3 regions of the Luteococcus japonicus genome follow, and region 2 is predicted to be linked to each of the others. Evidence: riboswitches for the same ligand, from Rfam matches in the RefSeq annotation. Region 2 holds a riboswitch; each other region holds the start of a gene.
What was found. Region 2 has a riboswitch for cobalamin ahead of EDD41_RS13145 (50S ribosomal protein L25/general stress protein Ctc). Riboswitches for the same ligand answer to the same signal wherever they lie in the genome.
Positions count from the first base shown of each region.

Region 1: another riboswitch for cobalamin. It lies ahead of cobN (cobaltochelatase subunit CobN); the one in region 2 lies ahead of EDD41_RS13145 (50S ribosomal protein L25/general stress protein Ctc).
Region 3: another riboswitch for cobalamin. It lies ahead of EDD41_RS17660 (class Ib ribonucleoside-diphosphate reductase assembly flavoprotein NrdI); the one in region 2 lies ahead of EDD41_RS13145 (50S ribosomal protein L25/general stress protein Ctc).

Region 1 is NZ_RKHG01000001.1:2,327,255-2,330,516, forward strand. Features, by position in the region: gene cobN (cobaltochelatase subunit CobN) at 1-1,734, opposite strand, end outside; cobalamin riboswitch at 1,731-1,867, opposite strand; gene cobO (cob(I)yrinic acid a,c-diamide adenosyltransferase) at 1,856-2,461, opposite strand; gene EDD41_RS11085 (cobyric acid synthase) at 2,463-3,262, opposite strand, start outside.
Region 2 is NZ_RKHG01000001.1:2,774,311-2,777,572, reverse strand. Features, by position in the region: gene EDD41_RS16625 (P-loop NTPase family protein) at 1-192, shown strand, start outside; gene EDD41_RS13155 (hypothetical protein) at 297-614, shown strand; gene pth (aminoacyl-tRNA hydrolase) at 813-1,412, opposite strand; gene EDD41_RS13145 (50S ribosomal protein L25/general stress protein Ctc) at 1,409-2,038, opposite strand; cobalamin riboswitch at 2,330-2,504, opposite strand; gene EDD41_RS13140 (DNA repair helicase XPB) at 2,553-3,262, shown strand, end outside.
Region 3 is NZ_RKHG01000001.1:3,213,062-3,216,323, reverse strand. Features, by position in the region: gene EDD41_RS18250 (DUF5703 family protein) at 1-420, opposite strand, end outside; gene EDD41_RS17905 (hypothetical protein) at 448-612, opposite strand; partial or broken gene EDD41_RS17900 (ribonucleotide reductase N-terminal alpha domain-containing protein) at 649-798, opposite strand; gene EDD41_RS17665 (hypothetical protein) at 814-1,164, opposite strand; gene EDD41_RS17660 (class Ib ribonucleoside-diphosphate reductase assembly flavoprotein NrdI) at 1,146-1,295, opposite strand; cobalamin riboswitch at 1,762-1,985, opposite strand; tRNA gene EDD41_RS15315 (tRNA-Leu) at 2,092-2,175, opposite strand; gene EDD41_RS15310 (phosphotransferase family protein) at 2,192-2,989, opposite strand.

The sequences.
Region 1 (3,262 bases), 450 kb from region 2:
CGGATCGTTGACGAGGAAGGGGTAGACCAGCGGCAGCGAGCCGATCGCGGCGTCGGGTCCGCAGGCTGCGCTCAGCGCCGCATTCTTGCCCGGCAGCCACTCCATCGAGCCGTGCTTGCCCAGGTGCACCACGGCGTGCGCGCCGAAGCCGTGCTCGAGCCACCGATAGGCGCCGATGTAGTGGTGGCTGGGGGCCATGTCCGGGTCGTGGTAGATCGCGACGGGGTTCTCGCCGAAGCCGCGCGGCGGCTGGATCAGGATCACCACATTGCCGGCCTGCAGGGTGGCCAGCACCAGTTCCCCGTCGTCATTGACGAACAGGCTGCCCGGTCCCTCGCCCCAGGCCTCCCGCATCCGGTCGCGCAGTTCGACGGGCAGGTCGGCGGTCCACTCGCGGTACTGCTCGGCCGTGATCCGCACGTGCGCGTCGGTGAGCTGCGCGCTGGTGAGCCACTCCTCGTCCTGACCACCGGCGGCGATCAGGGCGTGGATCAGCGCATCACCCGCGCGGGTCTCGGCCTCGGGGCTGCCGTCGGAGCCGTCGACGATCCGGGTCACCTCATTGTCGCCACCCAGGTCATAGCCCTGTTCGCGGAGCCGACGCAGCAGGCGGATCGCCGAGACGGGCGTGTCCAGGCCCACCGCATTGCCGATCCGGGCGTGCTTGGTGGGGTAGGCGCTCAGCACCAGCGCCAGCTTCTTGTCCCGGTTGGGCGTGTGGCGCAGCCGGGCATGATTGACGGCCAGCCGCGCCAACCGGGTGCAGCGCTCCGGGTCCGCGACATAACGGGGCAGACCCTCGTCGTCGAACTCCTTGAAGCTGAAGGGGCCGGCGATGATGCGGCCGTCGAATTCCGGGATCGCGATCTGGGTGGCCGAGTCCAGCGGTGTGACGCCTTCGTCATTGTCCTGCCACTCGGTGCGGCTGCTGGTCAGGCACAGGCCCTGGATGATCGGGATGTCGAGTTCCGCCATCCGGGCGACGTCCCACGCCTCGTCATCGCCGCCCGCCTGGGCGCTGGCCGGGGAGGAACCACCAGCGGCGAGCACCGTGACCACCAGGGCATCCAGGCTCGCCAACGCCTGGTAGAGCTCGTCGGGGGCCTGCCGCAGCGAGCCCGCGAAGATGGGCAGCCCCACCGCGAGCCCCGTCGCATCGATCGCGTCGGCCAGGTCGTGCGCAAAGGCGGCATTGCCACTGACCTCGTGGGCGCGGTAGTAGAGGACGCCCACCGTGGGCAGCTCCTGCGCCCCGGGCTCCTGCTCCCTCGCCGCCCAACCCCAGGCCGGGACCGGGTGCGGTGGCTCGAAACCCTCACCGGTGAGCAGCACCGTGTCGGACAGGAAGGCGTGCAGCTGGCGCAGGTTGGCGGGGCCACCCTCGGCCAGGTAGCGGTGGGCCTGGGCGGCGACACCGATCGGCACGCTGGACAGCTCCATCAGCTGGGCGCTGGGTTCCTGCTCGCCGCCCAGCACCACCATCGGCCTTGTGTCGGCGATGCGGCGGAAGCCCTCGCACAGGTCCTGTGGGCCGCCCAGGATGCGGGTCACCACCAGGTCGCACCCGGCGACCTCGTCGGCCATTTCCTGGTGCATCGGGCGGGACGGATTGCCCAACAGGTAGTCGGAGCCGCTGGCGCGGGCCGAGAGCAGGTCGGTGTCGGACGTGGACAGCAGGGCGATGCGCATCGGCGCGTCTCCTCCCCCGGAGTTCTCGCTCCGGAACGTGGGCATGGACTCACCCGACGTCCAGTGTCTGGCTTGCCCTCGTAGGGCTTCACAGTGGCGGAACCGCCCCGGGATCTCACCGGGTTCCTGGGCCGTGGGCTGCGACCAGCCTAGCGGGAACGGGGACTCACCACTCGATGCCCGCCTGCCCCTTGGCGCCGGTGTCGAAGGGGTGCTTGATCTTGGTCATCTCGGTGACCAGGTCGGCGGCGTCGAGCACCTGCTGCGGCATCCGTCGACCGGTCATCACGACATGCTGGGTGCCGGGCCGGTTGCGCAGGGTCTCGAGCACCTCGTCGACGTCGAGCCAGCCATTGGCCAGCACATAGCTGAACTCGTCGAGCACGTACAGATCATGCGTCTCGTTCGCGAGCTGTTCGCTGATCCGCGCCCAGCCCTCCTTGCTCATCGCGACGTGGTCCACCTCCTTGGTGGAGCGCAGCCAGGTCCATCCGGCACCCATCGCATGCCACTCCACCGGACCGCCCTGACCGGTCTGCTCGTGCACCTCGTTCAGCGCGGCGAAGGCGGCCTTCTCCCCGGTGCGCCAGTTCGGCGACTTCACGAACTGGTACACGCCGATGCTCCAGCCCTGGTTCCAGCCGCGCAGCGCCATCCCGAAGGCGGCCGTCGACTTGCCCTTGCCGTCGCCGGTGTTGACGATCAGCCGCGGTTGGTGGCGCAGCTGGCGGGTGGTGAGCTTCTCGTCCTTGACCGGTGGGGTGCCCTGCATGTCAGTTCTCCTCTGGGGTGGGGTGGGTGAGGGCCAGCAGGGCGTCGACGTCCAGCTGCTCCTCGATGGCATCGGCCAATGTCTCGATCATTCGTTCCCGCAAGGCACCGAATCCCGGTGCGTCTGCGGTGGGACGCCACGGATGCCCCGCCTGGTCGGCGACGCGGGTGAGCCAGGCGCGGCGGAACTCGTCGTGCTCCAGCGCCCCGTGCCAGTGGGTGCCCCAGGTGGGGCCCACCCGCATCCCGTCCAGGAAGCGCTCGTCGGGTTCGGCGAGGGTGGTCGGGCGGCCGTGGTGGATCTCGTAGCCGATGGTCTGGTGGCCCTGCCAGCTACCGGTGGGGCGGGCCAGCACCTTGCCCGGGTGGAAGTCGACGCGCAGCGGCAGCAGGTCCAACCCCTCGACAGGCTCGTGCGTCGTGGGGCTGCGGCCGGCGGCGGGCTTCCCGGTGGCCGAGCCTGTCGAGGCCTGTTCCACCTCGTCGACTATCAGCTTCCCGAGCATCTGGTAGCCGCCGCAGATCCCCAGGGTCGCGCGCCCGGCGGCATGCCGCTGGGCCACCACCCGGTCGATCCCCCGGGCCCGCAACCAGGCCAGGTCGTCGATGGTGGCGCGCGTGCCGGGCAGCACCAGCAGGTCCGCGCGGGCGCAGACGGCCGGGTCCGCGGTCACCGTCACGTGCACGCCCGGCTCGGCGGCCAGGGCATCGACATCGGTGGCATTGCTGACCCGCGGCAGCCGCACCACGGCCACCTCCAACGCACGTTCGGCGTGGTGGGGTGTGGTTCCGGCGCGGTGCC
Region 2 (3,262 bases):
CAGCAGCGCGTCGCCCGCGACCCGGGCCATTGCGTGCTGATGGTCACCCACGACCCGGTGGTGGCCCGCCGGTGCGACCGCGTCGCGTTCATGCGTCTGGCCGGCGCCAGTCCACCGCAGAGAGGGGCAGGCGCAAGGGAATGGTGGGACGCGTCATCTGGTGCCTGGTCATCGCTGCCCTGGTGGGACTGATCTTCTGGGCCACCCCCCACGGTGCGCACGATGGACGCTGAGAAGTTCGCCCTGCAGAGCGTCATGCAGGCCACCTTCTTCCTGATCCCCTGTTGGCAACCTTCATGGCCAAGGACTCTCCGGTCACGACGGGGCTACTGACGCGCGGCTGGACCAAGCTGGTGCCCGGCCGCAGCGGAACATGGCACCTGGCGCGCAACACGGTGCTGGGCAAGATGGACCGTCTCGAACGCACGGTGGCCCCCGTGATGGTCACGATGTCTCTGCTGTTCTCGATGATGTGTCTGGGCCAGTCCTTCCAGGCGACGCTGGAGGCCATGGAGGAGGGCGGGAGCTCGCCGGCAATGACCTGCCCGGCCTGCTGCTCCTGCTCGGTGCCCCTCTGGCGATCTCGGTGGCGGGTGGTCTGTCCGCCCTGCTGATGATGGCCCGGCAGCGGTCGCGGAACTGGCACTCGACGAGAGCCTGGGAGCGGCCCCTGCGCAGACCATGGTCTGGGTGGGCGTGGTGATCTGGGTCGCGACGACGGCCTGCACCGTGCTGCCCACGCTGGGCAGTCTGCGCACTCCCCCGCCGCGGGTCATTGCCCGCCTCGTCGCCGCCTGACCGACGGTCCGGGCTCAGGAGTTGTAACGGTTCTGAGCGGCCTCGAGGCCGTCCAGGACCAGCTTCTCCACGGCATCAGCGGCCCGGCCGACCTCGATCTCAAGATCAAGCTTGAGGCTGGAGGGGATGGGGGCCAGCACATAGTCGGCGGCCGCCTGCCGTCCCGGGGGACGCCCGATGCCGAAACGCACCCGGTGGAAGTCCCCGGTGGACAGGTGCTTGCGCAGGCTCTTCAGCCCGTTGTGACCGTTGTCGCCACCACCGATCTTGAGCCGGAGCTGGCCGAAGTCAAGATCAAGTTCGTCGTGGATGGCGATGACATTCGAGGGAGCCACCTTGTGGAATCCCGCGAGCTTGCCGACGGCCTGTCCGGACTCGTTCATGAAGGTGCGCGGCTTGACCAGCACGACCTTGTGGGCATCCAGCCCCGGAGCGCCCACCCCGGCGGAGCTGATCCGTGTCTCGACGACCTCGGCGCGCATCAGCCGAGGAGCCGACCAACTGGCCCGCGCACGGCGGGCCAGTTCGTCGACGACCATGAACCCGACATTGTGCCGGGTGTTGGAGTAGGTGGGGCCGGGATTTCCCAGCCCCACCACGAGCCAGCTGGTCACTCGCCCTCGGACTCGCCCTCAGCGGCGGCAACCTCGGCACCCGCGGTCTCGTCGCCCTCGGTGGCGCCCTCGTCGAGCTCTTCGGCGGCATTGATGCCGACGATCAGGGTCTCGGCGGCCTCACCGTGGAAGGTGGCGCCCTCGGGCAGGGTGATGTCGGCCACGCTGATCTGCGCACCGGCCTCCAGGCCCTCGATGGAGACCTCGATCTCGGTGGGGATGTTCATGGCGGAAACCTCGAGGGCCAGTGCGGTGAGGTCCTGGTTGACGGTGGTCTCGGAGGCGGCCTCGCCGGTCAGGACGATGGGCACCTCGACGGTGATCTTCTCGCCGCGCTTGACCAGCAGCAGGTCGACGTGCTCGATGAAGCCCTTGATCGGGTCGCGCTGGACCTGCTTGGGCAGGCACAGCTGCTCCTTCTCGCCAGCGATGTCCAGGCTCAGCAGCACGTTGGCGGTGCGCAGGGCCAGCAGGATGTCGTGGCCGGGCAGCGTCAGATGCTCGGGCTCCATGCCGTGGCCGTACAGCACGGCGGGCACCTTGTCAGCGCGACGGATGCGACGGGCAGCGCCCTTGCCGAACTCGGTGCGCTTCTCGGCGAAAATCTTCAGCTCATTGGTGGCCATTGCGGTCTTCCTCAACCTTCGTCTCTGGGACGTCCAGATCACGTAAACGCCCACGAGGGAGGAGACGAGCTCTCGCTCAGCACCACGTCGATCACGGCCCCGGAATACTCCGGTTCCCTCGCCAGGCAACAAGCCAAGGATAGGGCACCGGGCCCACTGCACACAAAGCAGCGGGCCCGGCCTGTGCCGTGACCTACTCCGAAACCTCGGTGATCAACTGCGCCGTGCTGGGTGGCGGGGGCCACCACCGTCGTGAACCATCCATCCTTGCCCAACAGCTCCTTCGGGTCCTTGCCGTACCTCGCGTTGGCAGGTTTTCGGACTCGGACTCCTCCGCTCGGGCGCCTTCCCCGCTCTCGCCAGTGGCACAGTGCCTTTGCGTCATCCTCACCGCTGCGCGTCAGTCCTGGATTCTCACCAGATTCCCCGCCCCCACAAGGGGTTTTCCAACATCATGGGAGTACCGGCCGGCAGGGTCTTCCCCGGTTTGGGAAGTGGGGGATACTGGCAGGCGATGAACAACCCCGGCCCCCTGATCGTCCAGTCCGACCGCACCCTGCTGCTGGAGGTGGACCACCCCGACGCGGATGCGTGCCGCGTCGAGATCGCCCCCTTCGCGGAGCTGGAGCGCGCCCCGGAGCATGTGCACACCTATCGGCTCACGCCCCTTGGCCTGTGGAATGCGCGCGCCGCCGGACACGACGCGGAGCAGGTCGTCGACGTCCTGATGCGTTTCTCCCGCTACCCCGTCGCGAGCTCCCTTCTGGTGGACATCACGGAGACGATGGGCCGCTACGGGCGGCTGCGACTGGAGAAGCACCCCACCCACGGCCTGGTGATGATCAGCACGGACAATGCTGTGCTGGTGGAGGTGCTGCGCTCGGCTAAGGTCAAGGGCCTGGTCGGGGCCCGGATCGACGACGAGAGCGTCATCGTGCACCCGTCGGAGCGCGGGAACCTGAAGCAGGTGCTGCTCAAGCTGGGCTGGCCGGCCGAGGACCTGGCCGGCTACGTCGACGGAGAGAAGCACGCCATCGACCTCGTCGAGGACGGGTGGGAACTGCGCCCCTACCAGCGGCAGGCGGCCGAGAGCTTCTGGAACGGCGGCTCCGGGGTGGTCGTGCTCCCCTGCGGTGCGGGCAAGACCATCGTCGGAGCCGATGCGATGGCCCTCGCGCAGGCCACCACCCTGATCTTGGTGACCAACACCGTCAGTGCGCGGCA
Region 3 (3,262 bases), 440 kb from region 2:
CAGGTCGGCGGCATTGGTCAGCCGTGCCCGGCTGGCCCAGTACATCGGTGCATGGAAGCCCGAGTAGAACAGGAAGGACTCCAGCACGGTGGAGGCCATCTTGCGCATCTCGGGATCGTCGCCGTAGTAGTTGTCGAGGACGATCCGTGCCTTGCGCTGCAGGTTCCGGTTCTCCTCGCTCCAGCGGAAGGCCTCGTCGATCTCCGCGGTGGAGATGAGCGTGGAGAAGATCGAACTGTAGCTCTCGGCGTGCACCGACTCCATGAAGGCGATGTTGGTGTAGACGGCCTCCTCGTGCGGGGTCCGGGCGTCGGGGATCAGCGAGACGGCGCCCACGGCGCCCTGGATGGTGTCGAGCATCGTGACCATCTCGCGGTAGGAGTCCGTGACATTGCCCTCGCTGAAGGCCTTCCCGTACACCCGTTCGACGTCGTTGGGGCTGAACAGTTACATGTCCTCGTTGTCGCGGGCGAGCTGGAAGGTGATGTCCGGGACCACGACCCCGAGGGACAGGGTCAGGGACAGCGCCACCCCGCCGCCACGCTTGGACAGCTTCAGGAAGGCATTGATCGCACGGGAGATGGACTCCATGTTGTCCTCGACGCGCAGCAGGAAGCAGGAGACAAGCTCCCCTCGCTGTGCCTTGCCAGCATTGAGGAAGGTCGGGGTCGCGGGCTGGAACATGCCGACCATCACCTCGTCCACGACGGCCTCGGCCAACTGCGTGTCTCCCGCAGCAAAGGTCAGCGCCACCATGCACACCCGGTCCTCGAAGCGCTCCAGGTAGCGGCTTCCGTCGAAGGTCTTGAGCGTTTAGGAGGTGTAGTACTTGAAGGCGCCCATGAAGGTCGGGAAGCGGAATTCCACGGCGTGGGCGAGCATGAACAGCGACATCACGAAGGCCGAGTCGTAGGCTGCCAGCACCGGGGCCTCGTAGTAGCCCTCCGCCACCAGGTAGTCCAGCTTCTCCTCCAACGAGTGGAAGAAGACGGTGTTCTGGTTCACGTGCTGGCGGAAGTACTGGTGTGCCGCCTGCCTGTCGGCATCGAGTTGCAGGTGGCCCTGCTCGTCGTAGAGGTTCAGCATCGCGTTGAGGGCGTGATGATCGGTCTGGTCGCGGCGAATGGTCTCGGCGCCCGTGTCGGTCAGCAAGGTGGTGGCCATGAGGTGGTGAGCCTTTCCAGCACTCGCTCGACGTCGTCGGGTGTGCCCTTGAGTTCGAAACGGTCGATCAGCGGGACATTGGGAACGGCACCGCCCGCCTCGCCACCGCCATAGGTGGGCACCACGAGCACGAAGGGCTGTGTGTGACCTGCAGGGCGGGCTCGTGGCTGTGGAGCGGGATGCGCTGGGCTTCCAGGCCCAGCTTGCGCACGAAGCGATGGGTGTTCGGGGAGGCGGAGGAGAAGTAGACGAGGCGCACGGGGATGCGCGCCCTGCGGCACTCCGCAGGGCCGCCTGCTTGATCAGGTCCGGACGGAAACCCGACCAACTCTCGTCGCCGTCGACGACGACGGGGGCCTGCAGGTGACCCATCGCGGTCACTGTGCGCAGGGCCTGTTCGTCCCGGCTGAGATCCACGACTCGTAGTCCAGTCCGTGCTTGGTCAGGCCTTGTAGGTGGCAGTGCACTGCACGCAGGCAGGCTTGATGTAGACGATGATCGACATGCTCTCTCCTCGAAGCACACAGGGCCGCGCAGGCAGGGAGCTTCAAGACGCACCCGGTCCTCCCACGAGACCGACGGTCGGTTGCTCCGGGCGTGCCGCCCGGAGTGCTGGCAGGTATTCGGACTCGGAGGCGGGCACCCAGTGGGGTGTGTTCCTAGTGGACGACGCTTCCCAGCCAAGGGCCAGTGCTGATGTCGTCGGTCGTTCCTCCATACCGCTGCGGGGCAGTCCCGGATTTTCACCGGGTTCCCTGTTGTCTCCCTGCACCAACCACCAGATGCAGTGGCAACTGCAGGGAACCAGCACTAGGGGCAGTGGGTGATGCCACGGCCAGCGTCAACATGACGCGCCAGCGGGAAGAATGAGGGCAAAGAGAAACCCCGCCTGACCGTCTTGCCTGGTCAACCGGGGTTTTGAGAGTGTGTCCGGAAGAGGACTTGAACCTCCACGCCCTTTACGGGCACTAGCACCTCAAGCTAGCGCGTCTACCATTCCGCCACCCGGACAGGGTGAGCACCGGGGTCACCGGCAACAGCAATGAACAATAGCAGTCTGCAGCTGCGCCGCCAACTCGGGATCCACGGCTCCCCCGGAGACAACCGTTGCCACCCAACGGACCAGCACGGCCCGCGCACCGGCTGCCTCCACCCAGGCGTCGGCCTGCCGACGGCCAAGACCGGCATGGCGGCAGTAGGCAGCCAGGAAGTGGTCCGACAGGACGCCCAGTTCCTCGCTGATCAGCACGAGGTCCGTCGCCGGATGACCTCGGTGACTGGCCTGCAACCCGTCGGACATGGCGCGTAGCCCATCCCCGAGCACCCACAGGTTGGCCAACACGTCACCGCCCAGTGCGAGCGCTTCCCCCGGCCCTAGGCATTGCGTGAGGTGCCGCCGCAGCCGGGCCAGCTCATCCGCCGAGACCTCCCCCGCCTCGGCCGCCAGCGCCAGCATCACCGGCGACAGGAGGTCCTCCTCGACGGATCCGGACAAGCCCTCCGGCGCGATGCCATGGACTTGGACCAGCCAGGCGGCGAGAGCCTCCACCACTCGAGCACTGGCCAGATCGCCGTCCCCCACGGGGCGCCACATGCTCTGGGAGAGGTCCTCCAGCACCATCCATCCGTCGCCGCAGCCCAGCAGCTCACGAGAGGGGATCCCCACCGCGTGCAGCAGCCGGCGGGCGACGAGCTCGTCATCCAGAACTCCTTGCTGCCAACGCTTCACGACAACCCCGTCGCCCTCGAACTCGGCCTCACAGACCACCACGCCGTCGCCCTGGTGGATGACGTCGCCCCACTCCAGGTCCTGCAGATTGATCATGCCCATCCCCTGTCCTCCTCCCGGCAGCCGCTCGCGAGCAGGTGATTGAAGACTCATCCCATGGTGCAGGAATATGACGTACGACTTGCCGGTCATGGTCCGAGATGGCTTCAATGGCGGTGCTCTCATGCGTAGGGACGGGCCGGGGGGCCGCCACCTGTGACCACGATTCCAACACATCGGAGACCGCCTTGCGACGTCACCACTTGCGCCAACTCACGTCCGGACTCGCTGCCGCTACTCTCCTCGGCGGCTGCCTCACCACCCCACTCG